Regions from separate parts of the Streptomyces sp. NPDC007205 genome, predicted to be linked through region 3. Evidence: riboswitches for the same ligand, from Rfam matches in the RefSeq annotation. Region 3 holds a riboswitch; each other region holds the start of a gene.
The links. A riboswitch is a leader RNA that binds a small molecule or an ion and turns the genes downstream of it on or off. The one in region 3 is predicted to bind cobalamin.
Positions count from the first base shown of each region.

Region 1: it holds a riboswitch for cobalamin, as region 3 does, so the genes downstream of both, ABZ624_RS25450 (cobalamin biosynthesis protein) here and ABZ624_RS37035 (HoxN/HupN/NixA family nickel/cobalt transporter) in region 3, are expected to answer to the same signal.
Region 2: it holds a riboswitch for cobalamin, as region 3 does, so the genes downstream of both, ABZ624_RS23000 (CbtB-domain containing protein) here and ABZ624_RS37035 (HoxN/HupN/NixA family nickel/cobalt transporter) in region 3, are expected to answer to the same signal.

Region 1 is NZ_JBEYEW010000016.1:125,542-135,764, reverse strand. It holds gene ABZ624_RS25480 (hypothetical protein) at 1-93, opposite strand, end outside; gene ABZ624_RS25475 (alpha/beta fold hydrolase) at 423-1,550, opposite strand; gene ABZ624_RS25470 (class II aldolase/adducin family protein) at 1,708-2,370, opposite strand; gene ABZ624_RS25465 (lysozyme) at 2,560-3,312, shown strand; gene ABZ624_RS25460 (inorganic phosphate transporter) at 3,456-4,706, shown strand; gene ABZ624_RS25455 (hypothetical protein) at 4,737-4,964, shown strand; cobalamin riboswitch at 5,086-5,227, shown strand; gene ABZ624_RS25450 (cobalamin biosynthesis protein) at 5,331-6,296, shown strand; gene ABZ624_RS25445 (cobyric acid synthase) at 6,293-7,825, shown strand; gene cobN (cobaltochelatase subunit CobN) at 7,822-10,223, shown strand, end outside.
Region 2 is NZ_JBEYEW010000014.1:15,338-25,560, forward strand. It holds gene ABZ624_RS22995 (hypothetical protein) at 165-455, shown strand; cobalamin riboswitch at 617-760, shown strand; gene ABZ624_RS23000 (CbtB-domain containing protein) at 797-1,018, shown strand; gene ABZ624_RS23005 (CbtA family protein) at 1,041-1,793, shown strand; gene ABZ624_RS23010 (hypothetical protein) at 1,951-2,289, shown strand; gene ABZ624_RS23015 (histidine phosphatase family protein) at 2,308-2,889, opposite strand; gene ABZ624_RS23020 (FAD-dependent monooxygenase) at 3,014-4,387, opposite strand; gene ABZ624_RS23025 (hypothetical protein) at 4,554-5,540, opposite strand; partial or broken gene ABZ624_RS23030 (M1 family aminopeptidase) at 5,738-6,096, opposite strand; gene ABZ624_RS23035 (Rrf2 family transcriptional regulator) at 6,165-6,623, opposite strand; gene ABZ624_RS23040 (TauD/TfdA family dioxygenase) at 6,716-7,615, opposite strand; gene ABZ624_RS23045 (ferredoxin family protein) at 7,668-8,036, opposite strand; gene ABZ624_RS23050 (FAD-binding protein) at 8,033-9,664, opposite strand; gene ABZ624_RS23055 (LLM class flavin-dependent oxidoreductase) at 9,661-10,223, opposite strand, start outside.
Region 3 is NZ_JBEYEW010000044.1:5,193-15,415, reverse strand. It holds gene ABZ624_RS37075 (amino acid adenylation domain-containing protein) at 1-2,089, shown strand, start outside; gene ABZ624_RS37070 (ABC transporter substrate-binding protein) at 2,170-3,210, shown strand; gene ABZ624_RS37065 (iron ABC transporter permease) at 3,276-4,238, shown strand; gene ABZ624_RS37060 (ABC transporter ATP-binding protein) at 4,242-5,108, shown strand; partial or broken gene ABZ624_RS37055 (GNAT family N-acetyltransferase) at 5,290-5,681, opposite strand; partial or broken gene tsaD (tRNA (adenosine(37)-N6)-threonylcarbamoyltransferase complex transferase subunit TsaD) at 5,718-6,583, opposite strand; partial or broken gene ABZ624_RS37045 (cobalamin biosynthesis bifunctional protein CbiET) at 6,668-6,987, shown strand; gene ABZ624_RS37040 (superoxide dismutase) at 7,062-7,709, shown strand; gene ABZ624_RS37035 (HoxN/HupN/NixA family nickel/cobalt transporter) at 8,147-9,253, opposite strand; cobalamin riboswitch at 9,280-9,470, opposite strand.

The DNA of each region.
Region 1 (10,223 bases), on a different contig from region 3:
GCCGTCGGCGGTGGCGCCGTCGCTGCCGGGGCCGAGCGCGGCGTCGGCCCAGCGGGCCACGCGGACCGGGCCGGCCAGCCCGGTGCGTGCCATTCTCGCCAGTTCGGCCGGGGCGGGCGTGCCCTCCGGCGGCCGGGGTGCGGGGCGGCGCGGGCGCCGCTGGTTCACAGCTCTGGGGGCGGCGGCCAGGGGTCGCGGTCGGACGAGTCGGAGCCTGGAGTCGCGCGGGATACGGGACGTCACGGGTGCAGTCTTCCGGTTGACGGTCCGAAAACCCAAACGGAATGTCACGGGGGGCGACGGGGCTGGCCAAGGCACGGGGTTCGGTGCGGGGCGAGGAGGGGTGATCAAGCCAGTCGTACGGCCTTAAACGGAATGCCCCGCACCGGACGGGCCGGTGATCCGAACCGTGGCCGGGGGCCTCACATCAAAGGGGTCAGGAAGCGGCGCAGCCGCTCCTCGTACTCCTTCGGGTCGGCGTTCCACATCGCCGCGTGCGGGGCCCTGGCCACGGTGTGCAGGGCGACCAGATCGGCGCGGCGGTGGGCGAGCCGGCGGGAGAACTCCCAGGGCGCCACCCGGTCGTCGGGGCCGTGGAAGATCAGGGCCGGGACGGTGAGCCGGTCGGGGTCGGTGATCTCGGCGACCCGGTCCGCGTGCAGGCCGGCCCGGCCCTGTGCGGCCCGCACGGCGAGCGGCAGCAGCGGCTGCGGGGTGTGGCGGGCCCGGGCGAGGGCGCGCAGGGTGGCCTCCCAGCTGAGCACCGGCGAGTCGAGGACCAGTCCGGCGATGCGTTCGCGCACCGCGGAGTGCTCGGCGGCGCGCAGGGCCATGGTGGCGCCGGTGGACCAGCCGAGCAGGACGACCCGGCGGGCGCCGTGGCGGACGGCGTAGCGGATGGCCGCGTCCAGGTCCCGCCACTCGGTCTCGCCGAGGTGGTTCAGGCCGTCCGGCGGGCGCGGGGCGCCCAGGTCGCCCCGGTAGGCGAGGGCGAGGACCGGGAGCCGGCGGCCGTGCAGGAAGCCCATGAGGTTCATGGCCTGTTCCCGGGTGGCGCCCAGCCCGTGCACGGCGATCACCCAGGTGTCCCGCTGGCCGGGTACGAACCAGGCGGGCAGCCCGCCGAGTTCGCCGGGCACGTCGACGTCGGCGTGGTCGAGGCCGAGGGCGGCGGACGGATTGCCGATGTACAGGTTCGGGGTGAGCCACACCGCGTCACCGGGGGCGAACGTGCCGTGCGTGACGCGTTCCAGGCGGCGTACGACGGTGTCGGCCGCGTGCCGGGCCGCCTCCAGGACGGGGCCGACGACCGCGTGGGAGCCGTCGCCGGAGAGGCCGTAGGTGCCCGGGCGCAGCGCGGCCAGGTCGCGGGTGAGCGTGATCTGGCCGGCGGCCGTGCCGTGCACGGTGAGGCGGGGCTCGGTGGGCAGCGGACGGCCCGCGGGCGCCTTCAGCGCGGCGTCGCTGGCGAGCCGGCCGACGGCCACGGAGGCCATGCCGGCGGCCAGTGCCGCGGTGAGCGCGGCGGCGGTCGCTTTGACGGGGCGCACGCGTCCAGTGTCGTGGGGGTTGCCGTCACCGGCCAGCGGAAGGACGGGGCCGGGCGAGGGGCGTCGGGCGGGTGGGTCCGACGCCTCCCCCACTGCCTTGAGGGCGTGGGCGAGACGATCGGCGAAGCGCGGGAGCAGGGGACTGCGCGGCAAGGGGTCACCTCCGTTGGCCATACCCCTTCAAGCGTTCCCCGGCCTCGCTCAGTTGTGCCTCGGTCAGCAGGGACGGGGTCAGACCCGGCACGGAGGACGCCGTCAGCCACAGGCGGCACATCCATTCCAGCTGGGCGGTGCGGTCGTAGGCCTGGTCGAGGCCGGCGCCGTAGGTGATCGTGCCGTGATTCTGCAGCAGGCAGCCGGAGCGGCCCGCCAGGGCGCGGAGCATGTTCTCGGCCAGTTCATCGGTGCCGTAGGTGGCGTACGGGGCGACGCGGACGGGGCCGCCGAGGGCGGCGGCCATGTAGTGGACCAGCGGCAGCTCGGGCACGAGCGTGGAGACCGCCGTCGCGTGCACGGCGTGGGTGTGGACGATCGCGCGGGCGTCGGTGGTGCGGTAGACGGCGAGGTGCAGGGGCAGCTCGCTGGTCGGCACCAGGGTGCCGAGCACCTGGCGTCCGGTGAGGTCGACGCCGGTGATGTCGTCCGGGGTGAGCCGGTCGTAGGGCACGCCCGACGGGGTGACGAGCACGAGGTCGCCGACGCGTGCCGAGACGTTCCCCGAGGTGCCGACCACCAGTCCGTCGGTTACGGTCCGCCGCGCCGTCGCGACCAGTTCCGCCCAGATACGTTCGCGTTCCGCGTCCCGCCGCTGTTCAGCCATGCCGCGATCCTGCCAGCCGGGCCCGCGGACGGGAGGTGGCAGTGGCTCCCGGCCGCAAGCGCGCGCCCCCGAATGGGTGGAAATCGGGGGGAATCGCCGCGCATGAGGCGCTGATTCGATGATCGCCGGGCCTTCAATGGTCTGCCTTGCCCGCCGGACTATCCCTCGTCCGCCGACCCGGGGAGACACATGGCCCGTGAACGCACTCGCCTCCGTCGCCGCGCCGGGGTCCTCGTGGCGGCCACGGCGGCACTCGCCCTCGTGGGCACCGCGCCCGCGGCGGCCGGACCCGGCGCTCCGGCCGCGGCCAAGCCTCGCGGACACGACGTCTCGTCGCACCAGAAGCGCGTCGACTGGCCGGCCGCCCGGTCCAAGGGCGCGCGGTTCGTCTACGTCAAGGCGACCGAGTCCACGAACTACCGCAATCCCTACTTCTCCCAGCAGTACAACGGCGCACGCAAGGCCGGCCTGGTCCGGGGCGCCTACCACTTCGCCCGGCCGGACAAGTCCTCCGGCGCCAAGCAGGCCGCGTACTTCGTGCGGCACGGCGGCGGCTGGCGGGCGGACGGCTGGACGCTGCCGCCCGCGCTCGACATCGAGTACAACCCGTACAACAAGAAGCACAAGTGCTACGGGATGGGCAAGAAGCGGATGGTCCGCTGGATCCGGTCCTTCAGCAACGAGGTCAAGCGGAAGACCGGGCGCCGCCCGGTGATCTACACGACGACCCAGTGGTGGAAGCTGTGCACCGGCAACAGCCGCGCGTTCACCGGCAACCCTCTGTGGATCGCCCGTCACGGCACCTCGCGGCCGGGGAAGCTGCCGGGCGGATGGCAGTACTGGACGATCTGGCAGTACGGCACCAAGGGCCGGCTGCCGGGTGACCAGAATCTCTTCAACGGGTCCACGAGCCGGCTGCGCACCCTCGCGCGGGGCCGGTAGCCATGGGACACCTGGGCCGCGGGGGCCGAACGGAACACCACTCCCTCTCTACGGACACCGCTGCGCCCGCCTCAGTTCATCTTCCGTTCACCCAGGTTGCCTACGTTCGTCCAGCCAATGACCTCGAACGATTGCCTGGGTAAATGGAAAGCTTCTCGCTGATCCTCGCGATTGTGGTGGTAACCGCACTCGCGTTCGATTTCACGAACGGTTTCCACGACACCGCGAACGCGATGGCCACCACCATCTCCACAGGCGCCCTGAAGCCGAAGATCGCGGTAACCATGTCCGCCGCCCTCAATCTGGTCGGCGCCTTCCTCTCCGTGGAGGTCGCGAACACGATCTCCAAGGGTCTCGTCGACGAGACCGGCATCCGTCCCGAGGTCATCTTCGCCGCCCTGGTCGGCGCGATCCTCTGGAATCTGCTGACCTGGCTGGTGGGCCTGCCGTCCAGTTCCTCGCACGCCCTGATGGGCGGTCTGATCGGCGCCACCGTCGCCTCCGCCGGCTCCGGTGCCGTGCACGGCGGCGTGCTGGTCACCAAGGTGCTGCTGCCGGCGGTCGCCGCACCGGTCGTGGCGGGCATCGCCTCGATGCTGGCCACCCGCTTCTCCTACGGCATCGGCGGCAAGGCCGAGGGCGAGGCCACCCGCAAGGGCTACCGCGCCGGCCAGATCGCCTCCGCGGGCCTGGTCTCCCTCGCCCACGGCACCAACGACGCCCAGAAGACGATGGGCATCATCACCCTCGCGCTGATCGCGGGCGGCGTCATCGCCCCGGGCTCCAACCCTCCCACCTGGGTCATCCTCTCCGCCGGCCTGGCCATCGCGCTCGGCACCTACATCGGCGGCTGGCGCATCATCCGCACCATGGGCACGGGCCTGACCGAACTGGAGCCGCGCCAGGGCTTCGCCGCCCAGACCAGTGCCGCGACCGCCATCCTGGCCTCGGCCCACCTGGGCTTCTCCCTGTCCACCACGCACGTCGTCTCCGGTTCGGTGATGGGCGCGGGCCTCGGCCGCAAGGGCGGGGTGGTCCGCTGGTCCACCGCGACCCGGATGGCCATCGCCTGGGTGCTCACCCTCCCGGCCGCCGCGCTGGTCGGCGCGGGCGCCGAGTCCGTCACGGACCTCGGTGACTGGGGCACCGCCGCGGTCGCCGTCTTCCTGGTCGCCTCGAGCGCCGCGATCTGGAAGATCTCGCGCCGTGAGGTCGTCGACCACTCCAACGTCGTCGTCGGCACCGAGGAGCCGGCCGGCGTGGTGACCACCGCCATCGCCGCGGTGACACCGCCCCCCGCGGGCACGATCACCGAGAACCTGACGGCCACGATCGCCTCCCCGGCGGCCGCCGAGCCCGTGACCCCGGCCGCCCCGCCGGCCGCCACCGTCTGATCCGGCCACCCCGGTTACGAAGGAAGCATCATGAAGATCGACTGGGCGGCCATCGGCTCCGTCTTCGGCGTCAGCCTCGCCTTCGCGGTGGGCCTGGTGGCCCTTTTCACCCTCGGCATCAACGGCCTGGCCCGGCGCGAGAAGGCCACGGCCCAGGGCGGCTCCGCCGGCCTCGCCGTCACCGGTGCCTACGTCTGCTTCGCCGCGTGCGCGGCGGCGGTGGCGTACGGCATCTACCTGATCGTGGCCAAGCACTGACCACACCCTCTGAAGGCTCCCCTCCCCCGTCACGCGGAAGGGGAGCCTTTCCCATGCCCGCACGCCCCGCGGTGTGGGGATCGGCACACTCTCCCCCCGCAGGTCAACGGCAAGTTGACGGCCGTTCCGGGTGCGTGGTGGACTGCCCAGGCCATGAACGGCGGCAAGAGAGGAAGCCGGTGCGAATCCGGCGCGGTCCCGCCACTGTGACCGGGGAAGAACCCCGGAAGCCAGGAACTCTCACCGCCGAATCTCGTCGAACCAGGGCGCGGACACCCTGAGTGAGGACACGGATCGCCATGCTCGGCTGCCGAAGGACCAGGACCCGAACCAGGCCCGCTCCTGTACCCACGGCCGGCTGAGCCGATGGGTGCCGATCGCACGTACGCGTACGGCGCCGCCGCCGGCCTTCTCGGTGACCTGCTCCTCGGCGATCCGCGCCACGGGCATCCGGTCGCCGCGTTCGGACGGGCGGCCGCTGCCGTGGACCGCGCGTTGTGGCACGACCACCGCGGCTGGGGCGCCCTGCACACCGCTGTGTGCGCCGGAGGCGCCGCCGCACTCGGCGCGGTGGCCGCACGCGCCGTACGCCCCTCTCCGGCCGCCTCCCTCGCCCTGACCGCCGCCGCCACCTGGGCGGTCGTCGGCGGCACGTCGCTCGCCCGCGAGGCCCGCACGATCGGGCGCGCCCTGGAACGCGGAGACGTCGAGGCGGCGCGGGCGCGGCTGCCGCATCTGTGCGGCCGGGACCCGCAGGCACTGGACGCCGACGGGATCGCCCGGGCGGTGGTCGAGTCGGTCGCCGAGAACACCTCCGACGCCGTCGTGGGGGCACTGGTGTGGGGGGCCGTGGCCGGGGTTCCGGGCCTGCTCGGGTTCCGGGCGGTCAACACCCTGGACGCGATGGTCGGTCACAAGTCCTCCCGCTACCGGCGCTACGGCTGGGCTTCCGCCCGGCTCGACGACCTGGCCGGCTGGCCGGGAGCCCGGCTGACCGCCGTACTCGCCGCCGCGGCCGGCCCCGACCCCCGCGGTGCCCTGCGCGCCTGGCAGGCCGACGCCCGCAGGCACCCGAGCCCCAACGCCGGGCCCGTCGAGGCCTCCTTCGCCGGAGCCCTCGGCGTACGCCTGGGCGGCACGCTCTCCTACGGCGGCCGGGTCGAGCACCGGCCCGTGCTGAACGGGGACACCGGACGGGCGGTCCGGGTCACCGACATCGACCGGGCCGTACGGCTCTCCGGCCGCGTCGGCCTGCTCGCGCTCGGCACCACGGTCGCCGTGCGCCACCTCGCCAAAGGTCTCGCCAAGGGTCTGAAGGGACGTGGGAAGTGAACGGGGGACTCCTCGTCGCCGGCACCACCTCCGACGCCGGCAAGAGCGTCGTGACGGCCGGGATCTGCCGGTGGCTGGTGCGTCAGGGCGTGAAGGTCGCGCCGTTCAAGGCGCAGAACATGTCGCTCAACTCCTTCGTGACCCGTCAGGGCGCGGAGATCGGGCGGGCCCAGGCCATGCAGGCCCAGGCGTGCCGGATCGAGCCGACCGCGCTGATGAACCCGGTGCTGCTCAAGCCGGGCGGCGAGCAGAGCAGCCAGGTGGTGCTGCTGGGCAAGCCGGTGGGCGAGCTGAGCGCGCGCGGGTACCACGGGGGGCGTCAGCAGAAGCTCCTCGGCACCGTGCTGGACTGTCTGGCCGAGTTGCGGGGCACGTATGACGCGGTGATCTGTGAGGGTGCGGGCAGCCCGGCCGAGATCAATCTGCGCCGGACCGACATCGTGAACATGGGGATCGCGCGGGGTGCGCGGCTTCCTGTGCTGGTGGTGGGCGACATCGACCGCGGCGGCGTCTTCGCGTCCTTCTTCGGCACCGTCGCCCTGCTGTCGCCCGAGGACCAGGAGCTGGTCGCCGGATTCCTGGTGAACAAGTTCCGGGGGGATGTCAGCCTGCTGGAACCCGGGCTGGAGATGCTCCAGGGCCTCACCGGGCGGCGCACGTACGGCGTGCTCCCGTTCCGGCACGGGCTCGGCATCGACGAGGAGGACGGACTGCGGGTGTCGCTGCGCGGCACAGTCCGCGAGTCCACCGTGACCCCGCCCGTGGGCGAGGACGTGCTGCGGGTCGCCGTGTGCGCGATCCCGCTGATGTCCAACTTCACCGACGTGGACGCGCTGGCCGCCGAACCCGGGGTCGTGGTGCGGTTCGTGGACCGTCCGGAGGAGCTGGCGGACGCCGACCTGGTCGTCGTTCCGGGCACGCGCGGGACCGTACGGGCGCTCCAGTGGCTGCGGGAACGGGGGCTCGCGGACGCGCTGGTCCGGCGGGCCGCCGAAGGGCGCCCGGTCCTCGGTGTCTGCGGTGGCTTCCAGATCCTCGGCGAGCACATCGAGGACGAGGTCGAGTCGCGGGCCGGCGCGGTCGACGGGCTCGGCGTGCTGCCGGTGCGGGTGCGGTTCGCCCGCGAGAAGACCCTGACCCGCCCGGCCGGAGAGGCCCTCGGCGAGCGGGTCGAGGGGTACGAGATCCACCACGGCGTCGCCGACGTCCTCGGCGGCGAGGCGTTCATCTCCGACGGCAGAGGACACGGCCTCGACGGCTGCCGGGTCGGCCACACCTGGGGTACGCACTGGCACGGCTCGCTGGAGTCGGACGGTTTCCGGCGGGCCTTCCTGCGCGAGGTGGCCGCCGCCGCGGGCCGCCGCTTCGTGCCGGCGCCCGGCACCTCCTTCGCCGCGCTGCGCGAGGAGCAGCTCGACCGGCTCGGCGACCTGATCGAACAGCACGCGGACACGGACGCGCTCTGGCGGCTCATCGAGTCGGGCGCGCCACAAGGACTGCCTTTCATTCCACCGGGAGCGCCCGCATGAGCACAGTGTTGTTGTTGTCGACCGCCGACACGGATCTGCTGGCGGCCCGGGCCTCCGGCGCGGACTACCGGATCGGCAACCCGACCCGGGTGGACGTCCGTGAGGAGCTGCCGCATCTGCTCGACGGCGCCGACCTGGCCGTCGTGCGGCTGCTGGGCGGCAAGCGCGCCTGGGAGGAGGGGCTCGCCGCGCTGAAGGCGGCCGGGATCCCTACCGTGCTGCTGGGCGGCGAGGCCGTGCCCGACGCCGAGCTGATGGCCGAGTCGTCGGTGCCGGCCGGTGTGGTGGCGGAGGCGCTGAAGTACCTGGTCGAGGGCGGCCCCGCGAACCTGCTGGAACTGTCCCGGTTCCTGTCGGACACCGTGCTGCTGACCGGTGAGGGCTTCGAGGAGCCGCGGAAGATGCCGGAGTACGGCGTCCACGGCTCGTACCAGGTCCGCGACGGCCGGCCGACCGTGGGCGTGCTCTTCTACCGGGCGCACGAACTGAGCGGCAACACCGCCTTCGTCGACACCCTGTGCGAGGCGATCGAGGCGAAGGGGGCCAGCGCCCTGCCCGTCTACTGCGGTTCGCTGCGCGGCGCCGACGCCGGACTGTACGAACTGCTGGCGAAGGCCGACGTACTGGTCGCCACGGTGCTCGCGGCCGGCGGCACCCACGCCTCGCAGGCGTCGGCGGGCGGCGACGAGGAGTCCTGGGACATCGGCGCCCTCGCGGATCTGAACATCCCGGTGCTGCAGGGCCTGTGCCTCACCTCCTCGCGGGCCGCGTGGGAGGAGTCCGACGCCGCCCTGTCCCCCATGGACGCCGCGATGCAGGTCGCGATCCCGGAGTTCGACGGACGGCTGATCACCGTGCCGTTCTCCTTCAAGGAGCAGGGCCCGGACGAGGTCCCGGTGTACCTCGCCGACCCGGAACGGGCCGCGCGGGTGGCCGGGATCGCCCTGCGCCACGCCCGGTTGAAGCACAAGCCGAACGCCGAGAAGAAGGTCGCGCTGGTCTTCACGGCGTACCCGACCAAGCACTCCCGGGTCGGCAACGCGGTCGGACTGGACACACCGGCGTCGGCGGTGCGGGTGCTGGACGCGCTCCGGGACGCCGGGTACGCCCTCACCGAGTACCCCTCCGACGGCGACGAGCTGATCCACCGGCTGATCGCGGCCGGCGGCCATGACGTGGAGTGGCTCACGGAGGAACAGCTGGCGGCGGCCCCCGCGCGCGTGCCGCTGGCCGACTACCGGGCCTGGTTCGAGAAGCTGGACCCGGAGCTGCGGGACGCGATGACGGAGGCGTGGGGCGAGCCGCCGGGCAGCCTCTACGTCGACGGCGACGACATCGTGCTGGCGTCGCTCCAGTTCGGCAACGTCGTCGTGATGATCCAGCCGCCGCGCGGCTTCGGCGAGAACCCGATCGCGATCTACCACGACCCCGACATGCCGCCCTCGCACCACTACATGGCCGCCTACCGCTGGCTGGAGAACAGCTTCGGCGCCGACGCGATCGTGCACATGGGCAAGCACGGCACGATGGAGTGGCTGCCGGGCAAGGGGCTCGGCCTCAGCGCGGGCTGCGCTCCGGACGCGGTACTCGGCGACCTGCCGCTGATCTACCCGTTCATCGTCAACGACCCCGGCGAGGGCACCCAGGCCAAGCGGCGCGGGCACGCCACGGTGGTCGACCACCTGGTGCCGCCGATGGCCCGCGCCGACACCTACGGCGACCTGGCCAAGCTGGAGCAGCTGCTGGACGAGTACGCGCTCGTCTCCGACCTGGACCCGGCGAAGGCCCCGGCCGTACGAGCCCAGATCTGGACGCTGGTCAAGGCGGCCGAGCTGCACCACGACCTGCATGTGAACGAGCAGCCGGACGACGACGAGTTCGACGAGTTCGTCATGCACATCGACGGCTATCTGTGCGAGATCAAGGACGTGCAGATCCGCGACGGTCTGCACATCCTGGGCGGCGGCCCGTTCGGCGAGCCACGTGTGAACCTGGTGCTCGCCGTGCTGCGGGCGTCCCAGGTGTGGGGCGGCCAGGCCAACGCGCTGCCAGGCCTGCGGTCGTCCCTCGCGGCTCATTTCGGGCTCGACGAGAAGGAGCTGCTGGCCGAGCCCGGTGCGCCGGTGAAGGTGCCGGTGGAGCTGACGGACCGCGTGGAAGGTCCGGCACGCACCGCGTCCGACGCGATCGACCTGCTGGAGCAGCTGTGCCGCCGGATCGCGGAGGGCATGGAGGCACGGGCGTGGGACCGTACGGTCGTCCCGGCCGTTCTGCGGGGCGTGCTCGGCACCGAACTCCCGGACGGCATGGCCGTGCTGGAGTTCGCGTGCGACGAGGTCGTACCGCGGCTGGCGAAGACCACGGACGAGATCGGGCACATCCTGCGGGCACTGGACGG
Region 2 (10,223 bases), on a different contig from region 3:
CGCCTCCTCGACGCACACCGGGGCGGATCTCCCCGGGAGGGAGTGACATGGGCGTGCCGGAGAGGCCGACGGAAGAGGCGTCCGGCGGCGAGGTCACGGGGAGCGCCGGGGCGCCGTGCCGGGTCGTCGTGTGCCGGGACTGCTGCTGCGGCAGTCCCAAGGTCATGGGAGTCGATCACGCCGCGCAGACCGCACGGCTGCGGGCCGAGGTGCCGGTGCGCATCTCTGACTGTCTCGACGTGTGCGACCAGGCCAACGTCATCGTCGTACAGCCGTCCACCGCGGGCCGGGCCGCCGGTGCGCGGCCCGTCTGGCTCGGACTCGTCAACGATCCGGACGCAACCGAGGACATCGTGACCTGGGTGCGGGCGGGCGGCCCGGGCGTCGCTCCCCGGCCGGACATCCTCGACCTGTACGCCTTCACACCGCCACGGCGCCGTGCGGATCCCCGCTGACCGAGGGTCCACCGTCCGGTGCGCGCCACCGACAGACCCGTGCACAACGGCACCGGAGGACCGTCGAGTTGGGCCCCGCCTGCGCTGCCGTCCCTCCGGTCTCGTAGCGTCCCTCCTGGTGAGAGAGGAAGATCACGGCGGGGCAGGCGGTCTTGGCCGTGCGTGCGGCTCGCGGTACGGTCTGTCCGATATCGACGACGGCGAGACGGAAGCCGGTGGGAATCCGGCACGGTCGCGCCACTGTATGCGAGACGCCCCCGCGGCGTCCCATGAGTCAGACCCGTGGCCGTCGTCCTGTGCACCACCGAGATGGGACGCGAACTCCCAGAGGAGGTTCTGCCATGGCGCAGACCGTCGCCCAGCCGACAGCCACCACCCCCGCCGTTCCCGCCACGCTGCCGCTGAAGGCGATTGCTCCCTGGGCGGTCTTCTTCGGCATCCTCATGCTGATCCTGCTCTACTTCGTCGGCGCCGAGCAGGGCGCCACCTCCGTGGTCAACGGCACGGACGTCCACGAGTGGGTGCACGACGCCCGCCACCTGCTCGGCTTCCCCTGCCACTGAGGCGAGGGGACACCGCCCGCCCATGAGTTCCGCAACCGTACGGAACCTTCTCGTACGGGGCATGCTCGCCGGCCTCGCCGCCGGCGTGCTCGCCCTCGTCGTGGCGTACGTCCTCGGTGAGCCGAGCGTCGACAAGGCGATCAGCTTCGAGGAGGCCCACTCCCATGAGCACGAGATGGAGGTCGTCTCCCGCTCCCTGCAGTCCACCGCCGGCCTCGCCACCGGCGTCCTCGTCTACGGGGTCGCCTTCGGCGGCATCGCCGCGCTCGCCTTCTGCTTCGCCCTGGGCCGCGTGGGCCGCTTCAGCCCGCGCGCCACGGCACTGCTGCTGTCGGGCTGCGCCCTGCTCGCCGTGTACGTCGTGCCGTTCCTGAAGTACCCGGCCAACCCGCCGTCGGTCGGCAACCCCGACACCATCGGCAAGCGGACCACCCTGTACTTCCTGATGATGCTGCTCAGCGTCCTGCTGGCGATCGCCGCCACCCTCCTGGGCAAGCGCCTGGCTCCCCGTCTGGGGACCTGGTGGGCGACGGTCGTCGCGGTGGCCGCGTTCACCGTCGTGATCGGTCTGGCCTACCAGTTCCTGCCCGTCGTCAACGAGGTGCCCAAGGGCTTCCCGGCCAGCCTGCTGTGGCGGTTCCGGCTCTCGGCACTGGCGATCCAGACCGCTCTGTGGGGCGGATTCGGCCTCCTCTTCGGCGAGCTGGCCGAGCGCCTGCTGAACCCCGGGCCGGCGACGGCCGGGAGCGGGCGAGCGGTTCCGGCCGCCCGCTGACTCCTTCCGGACAACAGCCGCCCGACAGAGGGCCCTTCGGAACCATCGGGGGGCCCTCCGGCGTTCTGCGGACACCGACGCGCACGGGATCACCGGAAGGGCACGGGAATCCGGCGGGCCGGACGCGGATCACCCGGCCGAGGAGCGGAGGAACCGAGTGGCCAGAGCCCCACAGCCGCGCCGCATCACCCTCGGTGGCCGCGACGCGGTCGCCCTCACCCCGCAGGAATACGAGCAACTGGTCGCCAGTCGACGGCAGATCGGCGGCCAGAGCGCCCGCGTGCGGGTGCTCGCCCAGCAGGCCAAGCGCACCGAACAGCTCCTGCACGACCTGGAGACGCTGATAGCGGCCTCCGGGGACGGCTGCCGGGGACGGTCCCACCCGGCGCCGACGATCTGCCCCGACCGCCAAGCCACGGAGCCGGGCGCCGGCGGCACCTGCCTGCGCTGCGCGATAGCGGCGCTGCTGCGCCGTCACCGGGACACGGCAGCCTGAACAGCCGCTCGGCGGCACCTAATCGGCGTCCGGCGCGGCAAGCGGACGCCCCAGCCGCAGATTCCAGCGCCCGGCCCGGCCGCTGAGCTCGGTCACGGTCAGCGGCGGCACATCGAGGCGCCAGAACACCGTGGGGGGCACCCCCAGCGCGTCGACGGCGGCCGCCCGCACCACCTCCGGCTCGACGACGGCAACCGTACGGCCCTCCACGGCCTGCGCGTCGGCCAGCCACCGCGCGACCCTTGCGCACAGATCCTGCACGGACTCACCACCGTGCGGTGCGCAGCCGGGGTCGGTGAGCCAGTGGCCCACGGCCTCCGGCTCGGCGGCCCCCACCTCCTGCAGGGTGCGGCCCCGCCAGCGGCCCACGTCGAGCCCCGCCAGCTCCGGCACCGGCACGCCGTCGAGGCCCAGCGCCGTGGCCGTCTCCCGGCAGCGCGCGCCGGGGGAGACGGCCACACGCCCCGCGGCGGGCAGCGAGCCGGCCGCCGCCCGGGCCCGCGCCGTGCCGGCCTCGTCGAGCGAGCCGCCGTCATCGAACCGCGCCTGCCGCAACGACACGCTCGTTGCGGGGGAGACGAGAAGAACTCGGCTGGTCACGGGGATGCTCCTGCTGCCGTCGACATGGGGCGGGGGACTTGACCGGTACGGCCCGCGCAGCCGCTCACCGTCCCCGGGCGAGGGGATCGGCCGTTACCGGTGCTCAGCGCGCGGGGGGTTGCCATCAGCTGCCGGCCTCGCTCAACCCCGGTTCCTCCGGTGTCGTCGGCGGCTCGGTGGGCGTGGGCGCGGGCGGGCGCAGGAGGACGGCCCGGGCCACGGCCGGGGCGAACAGGGCGGTGACGGGTGCGCGGAGCGTCAGTACGGAGCGGAAGGCGGGCCCCACCACGGGGTCGCCGGGGTAGCGCTCCAGGACACGCTGCAGGTACCAGTCGGCGACGCGGTCCGCCGGCCCGGCGGCCACGGCAGTGCCGACCGCGCCCGGCATCTTGCGGTCCGCCCCGGCGGAGATGTCCCACGCCTGCCGGGACGCCGCGAGGAGCGCCCGCTGCGCGCGCTGCGTCGTGGGGACCCGGCGGGGATCGGCGAGCGTGTCGCGCAGGGCGACCGCGCTCATCGCGGCGACGGCCATGCCCTGCCCGTAGATCGGGTTGAAGGTGCACAGCGCGTCGCCGGCGGCGATGAATCCGGCCGGGCGGCGGCCGGGCAGGTCGTAGCGGCGGCGGATGTTCGCGGTCCGCCGGTGGCCGAACGCCGACGAGAGCGGTTCGGCCTCGTCCAGCCACTGGTGCAGGAGCGGATGCGGCAGCCTCTTCCTGGTGTACGTCTCGAACTCGTCGTCGTCCGTGGGCGGTTCGTCACCGCGCAGCCCCGAGACGATGACCAGATGGGTGCCGTCCTCCAGTGGCAGAGCACCACCGCCGTGGACCTGCTCTCGGCTGGGGTAGACGTAGTAGCCGCAGGTGTCGCCGTCGAGGACGCCGCTCCTGCCGCGGTAGACACGCGAGGCGTACGCGAGACCCGTGTCGATGGTCTCCTCGTGCGCGGCCTCGGCCCCGATCGCCGTGAGCCACTGCGGGGCCTTCGTACCGCCGCCGGAGGCGTCGACGACCAGGTCGGCCTCAAGGGCGCGCTGCTTCCCCCGGGCGTCGCCGGAGCGGTCCCGCAGCAGCACGCCCCGCACGCGCGAGGCGTCACCGAGGAGCCCGACGGCATCGGTCCCCTCCACCACGCTGATCACCGGGTTGGCGAGGACGCGCCGCCGCACCAGCTCCTCCAACTGCGCGCGGGAACCGGTGTAAACGTGTGTCGTCGCGGGCAGCCGCCGGAACCAGTGCCCGTTCTGCCTCTGCACCAAGTCCGACGGCAGGCCCACGCGCGGTGCCCCCGCCGCCCGCAGCTCCGCGACGAAGCCCGGCAGCAGCGACTCCAGAGCCACCTGCCCGCCCTCCAGCAGGACATGCGGATGCCGGCTCTGCGGTACGCCGGGCCGCGGCTTCGTACCGTCCGGGAACCGGTCGCGTTCGACGACGGTCACCCGGTCGGCGTGCCCGGCGAGGACGTGCGCCGCGAGCAGCCCCGCGAGGCTCCCGCCCACGACGACCGCATGCCGCGCGTCCCGCCCGCCGCCCACACCCCGACGATCCCATTTCCCCGCAGAGTTCACCGATGCGCTCCCCTGGTCACCTCGTGGTCAGAAGGCACCAGTATCCCGCTCCGCAGGGCGAGTTGGCCGCGTTCAGGGTGGCGCGGTCCTTCATGTCCTAGATGTCGGCCGTCGGCGTGGCGTCCACCTTGATCACCTGGGTGCCGATGGAGTAGACGGAAGGTTTGCCGTCTGCGGAGATGATTCCGAGCTCCGTCTGTGCGTAGTGGCGGACGACCTTGTACATACGCGCGTCCGGGTTGTGCTTGACGAACGGCTTGTCCGAGTCGCCGAGGTTGACATAGGACTGCAGGTCCTTGGCGAGGAAGGTCTCGTCGACAGCGCTGTCGGACAACACGAGCGCGCCACCGCCAGCGGTTTTCGCGGCGAAGACGTCCCCGGCGCGGGGAGCGGTCTTCTTGAAGTCGGCCCAGGCATGCCCGCCCAGGTTGTCGGCCCGCTCGGTGTACCAGGACCTGCCGGTGCGCCGGGCTGAGGTGTCGGCGAGCGGGGTGTCGCGACCACCTGTCACCCACAGATCGGTGACCAGTTCCGGCAACTGCGACGGCGCCGTCTTACCGATCTTGGTGTCGGGGCCGGCGACCTTCATCAGCCCGGCTCCGTCGAGGGCGATGTGCGGCACCTTGGCCACGTCGGACCCTTCGAAGTCGCGGGCGACGACCATCCGCCAGCCGTCACCGGAGCGCTTGAAGACGAGGAACCTGATGTCCTTCGACCACAGCTTGCCCGGCTTGCCATGGGTGAGATGCGCGCCTTGGGCGCGCACCAGGAACCAGTCGGCCTTCGAGGAAGCGGGCGGGATGTAGAAGGTGCGGTTGACGTACGCGAACGGAGCGAGGTTGTCCGCGACGTCGCTCTTGGCGAGGGCTGGGATCTGTGTGAAGTACGCCTGGTCCATCGCAAGGACCGCGCCGCCTTCCGCCCTTGCCATGAGTGAGGCGGAACGCTGGGCGTTGGCCTGGTTGTTGAGCTGCTGATAGGCGTCCACCGCCTTGTTCGCCTCGGCCCTGGTGAGCAACGGCCTCTCGGCCGGCGCAGCGCCCGCGTGCGCGGAAGCGCCGTCGGCGGTGGAGCATCCGGTCAAGGCAGCCGCGGCTGAGAACACGGCCGCGGCGAACACGCCGATGCGCGTGGCACGGACTATGTGGGCAGAGCGGGCCGAGTGAGCCATGGCGAGGTGTCCCCGTTTCTCGTGTACTTTCGGCGACCGCCCTGTGCAGCGCGCACGAGACGATCGCCGTGCCACGGTATCGACCCCACTCACCGAGGCGGCAACTCCCGCTCGTCGCCGACGGCCTTGCGCACCTTGTGCACGACCATGGCGCCGCGTCCGTAGACGGGCGGGTCGGACACGCGCCCCCGCTGGGCGGATCGGCGGGCGGGAAGGCCCAGATGCCCTCGCTCTCGGCGCCCGTTCCGTCGTAGAAGTTCTGGAAGATCTCGTCGGTGCTCCTGCCGCCCTGCTTCTCCTCCCACAGCCACTCCGCGTAGGTGGCCAGCCCCTCGCTGAGCCACATGTCCCTCCAGCTGCGCGGGGTCACGGAGTTGCCGAACCACTGGTGCGCCAGCTCGTGCACGAGCAGCGCCTCGTCCGGAGCTTCGGCGAAGTGGGGCTTGGTCTGGGTCTCCAGGGCGTAGTCGAGAGGGTGTTCGCATGGTGGACGCCCTTATCTCGTATTCTGGGACGAGCGTGAAATGGCGCAGCGTGTCAGGGGTTTACCCACGCTCCTGGGGCATCGCTCAACGCCGACACTTCGGCAGGTAGTCGGGCGGCTGCGACGTCGGCCAGTGACACGCCGTCCAGAATCTCGCGCACATTGGACCGCAGTGCGATCCACAGCGGCAGGAGTGACTCGGCGGGGCCGGTGTAGGACAGCTCCGGAGGGCGGACCCCGCGCACCGAGACAAGCGGTCCGTCCACGACGCGGATGACGTCGGCGATGCTGATGGACTCGGCGGGCCTGGCCAGCCGGTAGCCGCCGCTGCCGCCGCGCTGGCTGAGGACGAGACCGCCCCGGCGCATGTCGTTCAGGATGCTTTCGAGGAACTTGTGCGGGATGTCCTGGGCGTCGGCGATGGCCTCGGCCTTCATCGGCCCGTCGTCCCGTGACGCGGCGAGCTGCAGCGCGGCACGTACCGCGTAGTCCGCCCTGGCTGAGATCCGCATGCGCCCATTATCCCGTACGGCTTCGGTCGGCATCCGCTGTGGGCAGGTCACCGGTCGCCGGACGGGTCTCCCCGCCCGGCGACCGGGGAGGTTCAGGCCGCTGCGGGTGTGTAGTGGGAGGCGTCGTCGCCCTCGATGGTGTGGCTGAGCGTGCCGTCGACACCGGCGGGGACGTCGCCCGCGACGGTCACCCGATGCAGCAGGCGCGGGAGGTCGCCGTAGTCGTCGGGGGCGTAGTGCTGGGTGATGCGGTTGTCGAACAGGACGAGGTCGCCCGGCGTCCAGGCCACGCGCACGATGTTCTCCGGGCGGGTGACGTACGACTGGAAGATGCGCAGCAGGTCTCGGGAGTCGGAGGGGCCGAGGCCGACGATGCTCTGGGCGAAGCCGCCGATGAACAGGCCGCGCTCCCCGGTCTCGGGGTGGACGCGGACGACGGGGTGCGCGGTGCGGTACTTCCGGGAGACGAACCGCCTGCGGTGCTCAGCGGCCTTCTCGTTCTTCGGGGCGGCGTAGTCGTAGTCGTTGGTGTGCACCGCCCACAGCTTGTCGGCCAGGTCGCGCAGCGGCTCGGGCAGGTCGCGGTAGGCGGCGGCCGAGTTGGCGATGAGGGTGTTGCCGCCGTAGGGCGGGACCACGATGCTGCGCAGCGTGGACGCCTTCGGAGGCGTCCGCACGAAGGTGACGTCCGTGTGCCAGTGGTTGGCGCGGATGCCTTCGTCGCCGTCGACGGGCAGGATCTCGGGCCGGCCCTCGACGGAGGGCACGGTGGGGTGGGCGGTGGTGAGCTCGCCGAAGAGGGAGGCGAAGCGGAGCTGGCCGGCGTCGTCGAGGTCCTGGTTGCGGAAGACGAGCGCCTTGTGTTCCAGGAGCGCGGAGTCGATCTCGGTGACGACGGCGGGGTCGAGGTCGGTGGAGAGATCCACACCGAGGACTTCGGCGCCGATACGGCCGCCGATCCTGCGGATGTCGAAGCCGGTGCTGGCGGTCATACGTGGGTGTCCTTTCGAGGAGCGATCAGTGATCGTGATCGACTGGGGGTGATCAGGAGGTGATGGGCAGGGAGGTTTCCTTGGAGCCCGGCGGTACGAGGGGCGGGCCGACGGCTCGCAGGGCGCCGGGTGTACGGCCTGGTCCCCAGCCGATGTGCCGGCGGTAGCTGCCGAGCAGGCCGGTACGGCTCAGGTGCTCCTCGTCACGCGCGGCGGAGTCGTCGGGCATCGGGCGTGCCAGGGGCACGACGTAGAGGGCGTCGGCCGGGCAGTTCGCCTCGCACTGGAAGCAGGTCTGGCAGTCGTCGCGGCGGGCGAGTACGGGGATGCCGTCCCCGCCACGGTCGAAGACGTTGGTCGGGCAGACCTTGATGCACCTGTCGCAGGTGATGCATCGTTCCGCCGAGACCAGTTCGATCACGACGCCACCTCCAGTGGTGCCACCGGTGCGGTGGGTGCCGCCAGTGCGGCTGGTGCGGTCGGCAGCGGCTCGGCGCGGGTCCACACCTGGTCGAGGCCACCTGTGACGATGCGGTGGTGCTGCCCCGGGTCCTGCGCCGGGAAGTCGAGCCGCTTGGCCATGCCGCGCGTCTCGGTGCGGGCCAGGGCGGCGGCGTACATCCAGCGGGCGTGCGCCGTCATGGCTGCCGCCTGCCTGGCCCGTACGACGTCCCCGCCCCCGGCGTGCAGGGACGCGCGTGACTCCTCCCACACGGCGTCGAGCACCTTCAGCGAGGCTGTGAGCCGGTCACCATGGCGCAGGTAGTTCTTCTCGTACGGAAGCACTTCGCCCTGGACGGCGGTGATGACGTGCCGGAAGCCGTCGGCCGGACCGGGTGTCCCGGTGGGCCGGAGTCCGGCTCCGCCCGCTGCCACCACGGGCCTGGTACCGGCGCGGGCGCCCAGGGAGCGGGCGTGGCGGGCGGCGCCCCGGCCCGCCCAGGTGCCGGAGGAGATGGCCCAGGCGGCGTTGTGGCTACCGCCGCCGGTGAAGCCGCCGCAGATCAGCTCGCGGGTCGCGGCGTCCCCGGCCGCGTACAGTCCGGGGACGGTGGTGGAGCAGTCGTCGCCGGTGATCCGGATGCCGCCGGTGCCGCGCACGGTGCCCTCGGCGAGGAGCGTGACGGCGAAGAGCTGGGTGAAGGGGTCGATGCCGAGCCGGTCGAAGGTGAGGAAGAAGTTCGGCTGGGCCAGCCGCATCGCCTGCCGGGCCGCCTCGTCCGCCCGGTCCAGGCGGCAGTACACCTTCTCGCTGAGCAGCGTTCGCGCGATCACGGACCTGCCGCCCTGGCCGGCCGCCCCCTCCAGGACCGAGCCGTCCGCACGGTAGAAGGTCGCGAAGGAGTAGAACGCGGTCTTGGTGACGGAGGTCCCCTCAGGCGCGATGCCGTACGCGCTGGAGAACTCCATCCCGGACAGCTCCGCGCCCGCCTCGGCGGCGAACAGGGCACCGTCGCCGGTGTTGACGTTGCAGCCGAGCGCTCCACTGAGGAATGCGCAGCCGCCGGTGGCCAGCACGACCGCTCCGGCGCGCACCCGGTACGGCTGCCCAGCCTGGCGCCGGTGGCCCCGCGCCCCGGCGACGGCGCCGGAGGGGTCGGTGAGCAGTTCGGTGACCGGGCTGTGGTCGAGGATGCGTGCCCCGGCACGCTGGACGCGGATCCGCATCCTGCGCATGTACTCCGGCCCCTGCAGCCCGTTCCTGAGCTGCTTCCCGTCGGGCCCGGCCGGGAAGGGGTAGCGCCCGGCCGCCGCGAGTTCGTTGATTCCGGCGTACGTCTGGTCCAGAACCCGGGTCATCCAGCGCCGGTCGGCCAGGTATCCGCCCAGGGCCTCCCTGCTCGCCATGGCCGCCTCCCGCGCGGCGGGCTCCGGGGGGACGTACCAGACGCCGGTACCGGCTGAGGCGGTGGCGCCGCTGGTGCCGCAGTAGCCCTTGTCGGCGAGGACCACGTCGGCCCCGTCCTGCGCCGCCTTGAGCGCGGCCCACGTGGCCGCGGGGCCGCCGCCGACCACCAGGACGTCGGTGGTGAGTTCCAGCCCGCTCATACCGGTTGCCTCTCTCCGGCGACTGCCGCGACCAGCCGGTTGGCGGGGCGGGCCAGACCGTAGTGCTCGCGCAGGGTGCGGCCGGTGTACTCGGTGCGGAACAGGCCGCGCCGCTGCAGGATCGGCACCACGTGGTCGACGAAGTCCTCCAGGCCGCCCGGCAGATGGGGCGGCATGATGTTGAAGCCGTCGGCGGCGCCCTGGGTGAACCACTCCTGAAGCTGGTCGGCCATCTGCTCGGGGGTGCCGGCGAAGACGCGGTGGCCGCGTCCGGCGCCGAGACGGGCGATGAGCTCGCGCAGGGTGAGGCCGTCGCGGCGGGCGAGTTCGGCGACGAGCGCGAAACGGCTCTTGTTGCCGTTGATGTCCTGTTCCTCGGGCAGGTCGGGCAGCGGTCCGTCCAGCGGCAGCCCGGTCAGATCGGTGCCGAGCATCCCGGAGAGTTGGGCGAGTCCGTATTCCGGGACCTGAAGTGCGGTCAGCTCCTGCTCCAACGCGCGCGCCTCGGCCTCGGTCGAGCCGATGACGGGGGCGATACCCGGCAGGACCAGGAGCTGGT
Region 3 (10,223 bases):
GCGCTGGCGCAAGGCCGTGGGCACGTCGGTCCACCTGTTCAACACCTACGGCCCGACCGAGGCGACCGTGGTCGCCACCGTCACCGACCTGCACGACCCCGCGCTCGCCCCCGGCGACGTTCCGATCGGGCTGCCGCTGCCGGGTACCAAGGCTGCCGTCGTCGGCGGGGAGCTGTACCTCCTGGGCGACAACCTGGCCCTCGGCTACCGAGGGGCAGGCACACCGGACGCTGCCCGGTTCGCCCCTCTCGCCGCGCTCCCCGGCAGTCCCCGCGCCTACCGCACGGGAGACCTGGTGCACATCGGCGAGGACGGGCAACTGCGGTTCCACGGCCGGGCGGACGAGGAGTTCAAGATCAGCGGTCATCGTGTGCACCCTGCCGAGGTGGAGAGCGCCCTGCTGACCCATCCACGGATCCGGGAGGCGGCGGTCGTCGGACAGACATTGCCGGACGGCACCCGACGCCTCGCGGCCCACCTGGTCGCGGAACCTCCGGCTCCCTCCCGCTCCGAGGTCAGGGACTACCTGCGGGCGAGGCTGCCCGCGGCGATGATCCCCTCCGCCGTCGAACTCCACGACCGCCTGCCCCGCACCGGATCCGGCAAGATCGACCGATCCGCGCTGAGCACGCCGTCCGCGCCCCAGGCCCCCACCGCCGGCAGCCCCCTGAAGCGGACCGTCATCGGCATCTGGCAGCAGATCCTGGGCACGGACGACATCACCGCTGGAGACGACGTCTTCGACCTGGGCGCCCAGTCCCTGCAAGCCATCCAGGCCGCGAACCGGCTGGGTGTGGAACTCGGCCGAGACGTACGAGTCGCCTGGCTCTTCCAGTACCCCACCCCTGCCGAACTCGCTCGCTTCCTCGACGACCGGCCGCCCCCCGCCACCGGCCTCCCGTCGGCCTTTCACACCGACACCGTCCTCGACCCGGACATCCGGCCCGGTACCGGCCACCGTCCGGACACGCTCCGGCGCGTCCTGCTGACCGGCGCCACCGGCTTCGTCGGGGCGCACCTCCTGGCAGAACTCCTGGCCACCACCGACGGCGACATCGTCTGCACCGTCCGCGCGCGCACCAGCGGTGAAGCCGTGAACCGCATCCACCAGGCCCTGGAGCACCACCGCCTCACGCTCCCCGAAGCCGCGAAGAACCGCATCACGGCTGTCCCCGCCGACCTCGCCCGCCCCGACCTCGGTCTCACACCCGACCTCCTCGGCGAACTGGCCGAGAACTGCGACGCGATCTTCCACAATGCCGCGACGGTCAGCATCATGCGCGAGTACGGCACCCTGCGCGCCGTCAACACCGAGTCCACCCGGCACCTGCTGCGGCTGGCCGCTGCACGGTCGATCCCGCTGCACTACGTCTCCACGCTGTCCGTGGCCCCGCCGGCGAGCCTGAGCTCCGAGGTGCCGGAGGCGTTCCTGCCGCCCCACGCCGGTCTGCGCTACGGCTATCAGCAGTCGAAATGGGCCTCCGAACGACTGCTTGAACAAGCGGCCGAGCGTGGTCTGCCGGTCACCGTGCACCGTCTGGGCCGAGTGGTAGGACGGGCCGGGACCGGATACGTCAACACACGCGACTTCCTGTGGAGCGTGCTACGGGCGGGAATCCCCGCCGGGATCCTCCCGCAGTTGTTCGAGGACGAGATCTGGACACCGGTCGACCACGTCGCCAAGTCCGTCGTGCACCTCGCCCTCACCGCCACCGGTCCCGTCTTCAACCACGCGGTTGGACCGAGGGTACGGCTGAGCGACCTTTATGACTGGGTCGAGCAGTACGGATACGCCGTGCGACGTCTGCCGCTGACCGAATGGCGTGATCAGCTGCCGCGCTCGGCCGGCGTGGCCGCCACCACGCTCGCCTTCTTCGATTCGAACGAGACCACCGGGAGCGATGCCCCCGACCTGCGCCTCGGAGACGTCCACGCCGACAACGTCCGCCAAGGACTGCGCGGCAGCAGCGTCACGCACCCGCCCATCAGCCAAGACCTGGTCTTCCGGTACCTCGACCACTGTGTGGCTGCCGGGGAACTTCCCGCACCGGCCGCAAAGGAACCCCACCCGGTGCACTCCACAAAGTAGTTGGACCTGGCCGGGAACTCACGGCCACCGCGCCACGACTACTGCTACGGAACACCACCGCCTGTAAGCAAGGAGCCAGCATGTCCATCAAACGGCCGGTCGCCACAGCCCTGGCCGCGGCCCTGTGTCTGGTCACGGCGGCATGCGCCAACTCCTCCACGGACCGGAAATCGAGCGGCAAGCAGGCCGATGTCGCCGCCTCGAAGGCCGGATATCCCGTGACCATCGAGAACTGCGGCCGGAGTGAGACCTTCAAGCAGACCCCCAGCCGAGTGGTCGTCATGAACGGCGCCTCGGTCGCCGAGGTCTCGACCCTGCTCGCCCTCGGCCTCGGCGACAAGATCGTCGCCAACGAGCAGAGCTACGGTTCGAGCGAGGTCCCCGGCCGGGCCAAGGCCATCAAGTCCCTGCCCACCAGGAACATCAAGCTCAACGACGCCTACGACATCCCCCGCGAGGCCATGCTCGGGCTGCGCCCGGACCTGGTGCTGTCCACGACGTCGTACGGCTTCGACGAGAAGAACGGCTTCGCCACCCGCGACCAGCTGCAGCAGGTGGCAGCCAACACCTACGTCTCCCCGCAGGGCTGCGACCAGGACACCTCCAAGATGACCGTCGCAGACAGCTACACGCTGCTGCGCGACATGGGGAAGATCTTCAACGTCAGCGCTCGGGCGGAAAAGCTGATCGCCGCCTCCCAGAAGCACATCGACGAGGTGGCCGCCAAGGTCAAGGGCAAGAAGGCCCCCAAGGTGATGGTGCTCTTCTCCAACATGTCCATGGGAGGCAACGCCTTCAGCTCGGTCGTCGCCCACGGCATCTACAACGACATCCTCACCAGGGCCGGCGGCGCCAACGCCTTCGAGTCGGCCTCCAAGACCTCCTTCGCCGACCTGAGCAAGGAGAAAGTGGCCGCCACCGATGTCGACGCGCTCGTCGTCATCGGCTACAACGACCCCAACCCGGCGGCCTACGCCAAGAAACTGCTGAAGGAGTTCCCCCAGTGGCCGGCCGCCAAGAACAACAAGTACGTCGTCCTGTCCGACTCGATGTACCTCGGCCCGAGCAACGACCTGGCCGTGCAGAAGATCGCGCGGATGCTGCACCCGGACGCGTTCTGAGCCGGCCGACCCGACTGAGGGTCGGCCTGGCCTTCACCCTCCTGCCCGTCGCGCTGGTGGTCACCATGATCGTGGCGATCAGCATCGGAGCGGTCAACGTTCCCGTCGCCGACGTGTGGGGGACCGTCTGGCACCACGTCACAGGGCAGGGCGCGACCGGCGACCTCGCCACGGATCAGATCGTCTGGAACTTCCGCACCCCCCGGGTCGTCCTCGCCGCCCTGGTCGGCGCGGGCCTGGCCGTCTCCGGAGCAGTGCTGCAGACGGTGGTGTCCAACCCGCTCGCCGACCCCATCGTCCTCGGCTTCTCCTACGGCGCCACGCTCGGCGCGGTGCTGGTCATCACCCTGGGCGGCGGCGTGGCCCTCGCCGGGCTCGGGGTGTCGGCGGCGGCATTCCTCGGCGCGGTGGCGGCGGGCGCACTTGTCTTCGCGCTCGGGCAACGGCGGGGCCGTATTGCACCCACTCGATTGGTGCTGGCCGGGGTCGCGGTCGGCTACGTCTTCCTCTCGGCGACGAGTTACGTGCAGTTGCAGGCGACACCGACCGAGCTGCGCACGGTGATGTTCTGGATGCTCGGCAGCGTGGCCGGCGCCCAGTGGGACCAACTCCCCGCGGTCACCGTGGTCGTCCTGGCCGGCACCGCCCTCCTCACACTCTTCGGCCGGCGGCTCGACGTTCTGCTGGCCGGTGACGAGTCCGCCACGGCGCTCGGCGTCGACGTCAACCGCCTGCGCGCCGTGCTGCTGGTGCTCAGCGCACTCCTGACCGGAACGGTCATCGCCGTCGCCGGCAGCATCGGCTTCGTCGGCCTGATGATCCCGCACCTGGTCCGTCTCACCCTCGGCGCCGACCACCGCCGCCTGCTGCCCCTCACCGCCTTGCTGGGCGCCCTCTACCTGGTCCTCGTCGACCTGCTCTCCCGCACCCTCAACCGCCCCAACGAACTACCGCTGGGCATCCTCACCGCCCTGCTCGGCGCACCCTTCTTCCTGTGGCTGCTGCGCCGCAACAAGGGCCTGGACTAACGCATGAAACTCACCGTCGACCAGCTCCACATCACCCTGGACCGCCGGCCGATCCTGCACGCCGTGAGCCTGGAGGCCGGAAAAGGCGACATCGTCGGCCTCGTCGGCCCCAACGGCAGCGGAAAATCAACCCTGTTGCGCGCCGTCTACCGCTCGCTGCGCCCGGCGGGCGGCGTGGTCAGGGTCGGTGACGACAGCGTGTGGGCCCTGTCCGCCCGTACCGCGGCCCGCCGCACAGCCGCCGTCCTCCAGGACGCCACAGGCAACACCACCGGCCTGACGGTCACCGAGATCGTCGCCCTCGGCCGCGCCCCGCACCACGGGCTTCTCGGGCGCGACGGCGCCGAGGACCACCGCGCCGTGGAGGACGCCATCGACCGGTGCGGCGTACGTCCCTACGCGGACCGGGACTACGCCTCCCTGTCCGGAGGTGAACGTCAACGAGTCCTCCTGGCAAGGGCTTTGGCACAGGACCCACAGCTCCTCGTGCTCGATGAGCTGACCAACCACCTCGACATCCGCGCCAGGTTCGAGCTGCTGGACCTGATCCGCGCCACCGGTGTCACCACGCTGGCGGTCCTGCACGACCTCGACCTGGCGGCCCGGCTCTGCGACCACCTGGTCGTCCTGTGCGAGGGAGCAGTGGTCGCGGCGGGACCGGTCCTGGAGGTGCTCACCCCGCAGACCCTGGCCGACGTCTTCGGCGTGCGGGCGTCCGCGGAACGACACACTGACGGCGTCGTCCGCATCACCTACGCGGCCCAGCCGCTCACCGGCGTGGAGGGCAGGGAGGAGGACGCGAAGCCACACGTGCCGGAATCCGGTACGAGGCTTCTGAGCCCTCCGCCGGACAAGGAACCCCTGCGCTGATGACGATGTCGCCGTCGTCGACGTAACGGTCCCCAAGGGTCCCGAACGGTCCCGAGCGCGTACGTCGATCGTGCCGTCGATCTTCGTGAGCTTGTCGACCAGCCGGGCTGGGGAAGTTGCCGGATGCGGCTGCCCATTCCCTCGATCGGAGGCCGGTGTCGATGGCTTCGGGTTCGGCCGGCTACAGGGTTCGGGCGGCCAGGGTTCGGGCGGGATGGCGGGGGCCGAGGAAGACGGCGACGCCGTGGCCGCCGGGTGCCGGGTGGGTGGCCTGGGTCCAGCTGCACGTCCGTTGGGGGCGTCCTCGGTCACCGACGCCAGCAGGCCGGCGCCGATGCCGGTGCCCCGGGCGCTGAGCCGGATCGCTTGTGGATGGCAACGGTCAACCGGAAAGGGGGTGGGCGTGGCCCAACCGGTGGCGAAACCGACGACGTCCCCTCCGTCGAAGGCGAGTGCGGCGGTGAACCCCGGACGCCGGACGTCCGAGCCGAGCCGTGCAACGAACGCGTCCGCCCTCTCCTCGTCCTCGTTCCAGGGCGGTGCGCGGAACGTGTCGGCGTAGACGGAGCGCAGGGCTGCGCTGTGCGGCAGGAGAGCGTCGTATGTGACAGGGGCCGGCTCCGCCCCGGCCCGTACGAGGAGGTCGCCGACGGCGGCGATCATCGCGCCGTTGTCCGTGCCACAGCCTCGGCGGCGGTACCCGCAGTGCGATGCCGGCTGCCCTGCAGCGCTCCTCGGCCAGTGACCGTCCCGCGAGTTCGCGGTGACTCCGCCGACGACGACCAGCGTGCCGACCTCGTGCTCCCCGCAGGCGGCCACGGCTTTGCGGGTCAGGACGTCGGCGACCGCCTCCTGCAGCGAGCGGCCCCGTCGTGGACGGGCAGTTCGCGCCCGGCGTGGGTTTCGGCCCAGCGGGCCGCCGCCGTCTTCAGCCCCGAGAAGGAGAAGTCGTACGACCCCGGAAGCGGGCGCGGGAAGGGGACAGCGCGTGGATCGCCCTCGCGTGCGGCACGGTCGATGGCCGGACCGCCGGGATACGGCAGGCCGAAGACCCGCGCGACCTTGTCGAAGCACTCCCCGGCGGCGTCGTCGAGGATGTCGCCGAGGTGGGCGATCCGGTCGCGGGCCAGGTCGCGCACGAGGAGCAGCGAGGTGTGGCCGCCGGAGACGATCAGCACCATGCAGGGGTCGGGCAGCGGGCCGTGCTCCAGGGTGTCGGCGGTGACGTGACCGGCCAGGTGGTGCACGCCGTAGAGCGGGACGCCCAGCGCGTAGGCGATGCCCTTTGCCCCCGCGAGGCCCACTTGTAGCGCGCCGGACAGGCCCGGGCCCGTGGTCACGGCGACCGCCCCGACGTCCGAGAGCCGCAGCCCGGCCTGGTCCAGTGCCCGACGCACCACCGGGCGCAGGGCTTGCACGTGGGCACGGGACGCGATCTCGGGCACCATTCCGCCGAAGCGGGCGTGCTCGTCCAGCTGGCGCGGCCTCCCGATGAGGACGGTACGACCGCAGAGATCGCAGTGATCACTGCCGACGACTGGGCGCGAACACAGCAGTCCGGCGATCCGATCAATATCGTGCCCGTCGAATGCCGCCGGGCACCGGACGCCTTGCGACCGGGTGCGGCGCCGGGGCTGCCGGACGAGGCGCACGAGCACGACGGACAGCTCACCAAGAAGCACATCCGGGCCGTCACCGTCGAACGTGAGCCGGTACGTGCCGCACGCATCCTCCGCAGCGCAGAGCGCCTCGCCGTACCCGGACTTCGGGTCGTCGCCGGTGCCGCTCCTGCTGCGTTGGCCGAACTCCCCAGGCCCGAAGCCGTGTTCGTCGGCGGCGGGCTCACCGCCCCGGCCTCCTCGACGCCTGCTGGCCAGCCTGATCGCAAGATGCCGTTCTTGCTGCTAGTGTGCAGCTGCATGTGATTCGCAATAACGTCGGAGGATGTTGGACATGGCGCTTTACACGCTCCCGGAACTTCCGTACGACTACTCGGCGCTCGCCCCGGTCATCAGTCCGGAGATCATCGAGCTGCACCACGACAAGCACCACGCGGCGTACGTGAAGGGTGCGAACGACACCCTGGAGCAGCTGGCCGAGGCGCGGGACAAGGAGTCGTGGGGCTCGATCAACGGCCTGGAGAAGAACCTGGCCTTCCATCTGTCCGGCCACATCCTGCACAGCATCTACTGGCAGAACATGAGCGGCCCGAAGGACGGCGGCGGCGAGCCCCTCGCCCAGGACGGCGTCGGTGACCTGGCCGACGCGATCACCGAGTCCTTCGGCTCCTTCGCCGGCTTCAAGGCCCAGCTGACCAAGGCCGCCGCCACCACGCAGGGGTCCGGCTGGGGCGTGCTCGCCTACGAGCCGCTGAGCGGCCGCCTGATCGTGGAGCAGGTCTACGACCACCAGGGCAACGTCGGCCAGGGCTCGACCCCGGTCCTGGTCTTCGACGCCTGGGAGCACGCCTTCTACCTGCAGTACAAGAACCAGAAGGTGGACTTCATCGAGGCGATGTGGGCCGTCGTCAACTGGCAGGACGTGGCGAAGCGCTACGCCGCAGCCAAGGAGCGCGGCGACAGCCTGCTCCTCAAGCCGTGACGCCGTAGCCACGCAGATGTCCTGCTCGTGATCGTCTTCTCACCCTTCACCGGCAGGCAGCACAAAGGAAGGCTCCCGCGAGGCAGATCCTCGCGGGAGCCTTTCGGCTGTCATGCCGGGGCGGGAGACTCCCGCGGGCCCAACTTGCCGTCAGATCCTCCGCGTTCGGCCCCATACTCGGCGGCAGCAGGGATCTGCAGGCCAAGACCTTGGGCAAGCTGGAGGTCTTCATCCGGGAACGCCCGCCGCGAGCAACGGCCTCACGGCCTGGGCATTGACGACCCGGCTGATGGACCGGCTGAGACAGGCGAAGACGGAGGCGCAGGCCAGGTTTCCCCAGCTGCCCTCGGGCCGCGTCTGTGTGTGTCCGAGTCCGTGGGCAAGGAATCCGAGCGTCGGGTGGCCTGCCGGGGCCTTCGAACCCGCCCCCTGTACCGTCAACCAGTCTCTGTGGTGCGAGCGTTCCAGCGCTCCTCGACCCTGGCCAGGCGCCAGTAGCCGATGGCCACGGCCCAGACGACCACGAACAGGCCGGCGATGACGTAGCCGACGTTGTCCAGGTTCAAGCCCGCGATCCAGCCGGTGACGTCGTCGCTCAGACCGAGCTTGTCGTGCAGGACGCCGACCAGTTCGATGGTGCCGACGAAGAAGGCCACGGCGATGGACAGGCCGGTGATGGTGAGGTTGTAGAAGACCTTGCGGACGGGGTTGGAAAACGCCCACTGGTAGGCGAAGTTCATGAACGTTCCGTCGAGGGTGTCGAAGAGGCTCATGCCGGCCGCGAAGAGCAGAGGCAGGCACAGGACCGCATACCAGGGCAGCCCGGCGGCGGCGCCGTTGCCGGCCAGGGCGAGGAGCAGGACTTCGGTCGTGGTGTCGAAGCCGACCCCGAACAGGAAACCGAGCGGGAACATCTGGCCGGGCCTGCGGATGGATTTGGTCAGCCGTCCCAGGAGGCGGTTCATGAAGCCGCGCGAGTCGAGGTGCGCTTCCAGCTCCGCCTCGTCGTAACGTCCGGCCCGCATCGCCTTGAAGACGCGCATGATACCGAACAGCGCCACGAGGTTGAGAGCGGCGATGAGGTACAGGAAGCTGCCGGAGACCGTCGTGCCCACGGTGCCGAGCACCTGGTGGGTTCGCGAGTTGTCGTTCATCAGGGTGCCGGCGAGCTTGGCGCCTCCGGCCACCAGTGCCGCCATGGCGACCACCACGCTGGAGTGGCCGAGCGCGAACCAGAAGCCCACCGACACCGGCCGCTGACCGTCGGCCATCAGCTTGCGGGTGGTGTTGTCGATCGCGGCGATGTGATCGGCGTCGAAGGCGTGCCGCATGCCGAGGGTGTAGGCCGTGATGCCCAGGCCGATCCCGAACGCTTTGGAACCGACCTCGTAGTGACGCGGGATCACCAGCGCGAAGAGAATCCCGAAGGCCACCACATGCAGAGCGACGATCACGGCCAGCAGGCCGACGGTTCGGACGGTGTCCTCGCGTCGCCAGCGGAAGGAAGGGGCGGCGGCTTCGGGCACGCCTGAGGACACGGTCATACGGTCACGCTCCAGCACCTCGTGGATCAGCTTCGTGCTGCCGTGGCCGGTCTCCTGGCTGACGGGTCGACGCGCCCGCCCCTGCCTTCCCGGCCGCGAGACCAGTGGCAATGCATGAGGCGAGAACTCCCCGATCACAGTGGCGAGGGCCGCTCCGGACTGAGCCCTTGAGAGGCTTTCACCGGTCTTCCCGAACACCACGGCCCGCCCACCCTAGATGGCCGGAGACAATCACTGCAAGGCTGCACAACTGATCAGGTATAGGGGGGAGCGCGGTGGCTGCGATGATGAGCCCATTCCCTCACGACGAGGTCGAGGACCGCCCCGGCTCCTCCTCCTTCCCCTCCCGGCACACCGCCGCCGTGGCCTTTACCGCCGCCGTGGCACCCACGTGGCCGGCGGCCGGCGCAGCGTGTGCCCGGCCGGCCACCATGGTGGCGCTCGAGCGGTCGCACGTACGAAGGGGCCGGACGTGCTGGGCGCCGGACAGCCCGGCGACATCGGCCCGTTCAGCCGCTGACCCGACGGTACCGAGGACCACGGCCAGGACGAGGACGGCGAGCAACGTCCGACCGGTAACCGGTGCTGACCCGACCGCCTGTACGTCCCAGAGGGCGGGCCCCGGTGACCGGCAGGAACCGGAGGCTCGCCCCGCATGGGTGCCGCGGGGGACGTGCATGTGCTTCCCGTTCAACGCGTCTGCGGCCGAGAAGGTCACGCCACCGACGTGGTGAGTGCAGGCTGTGGCAGTTCGTATCGGTGGGCCACGGCTCACGCCCTGCCGTTGATGTGCAGCTCAGCGTCGATCACCACCAGCACCGGGGTGCGAGGGGATAGCCATCGCGCCGACCGGCCTCGACGACCTTTCCCTTGCGCACCAGCACCTCGGTTGCTGCCCTTCCCTTGGCCGGCCCCGCCCTTCAGCCCGGGGCCGGCAACCTGACTGTTCTCGTTGGAACGTCACCGTTTG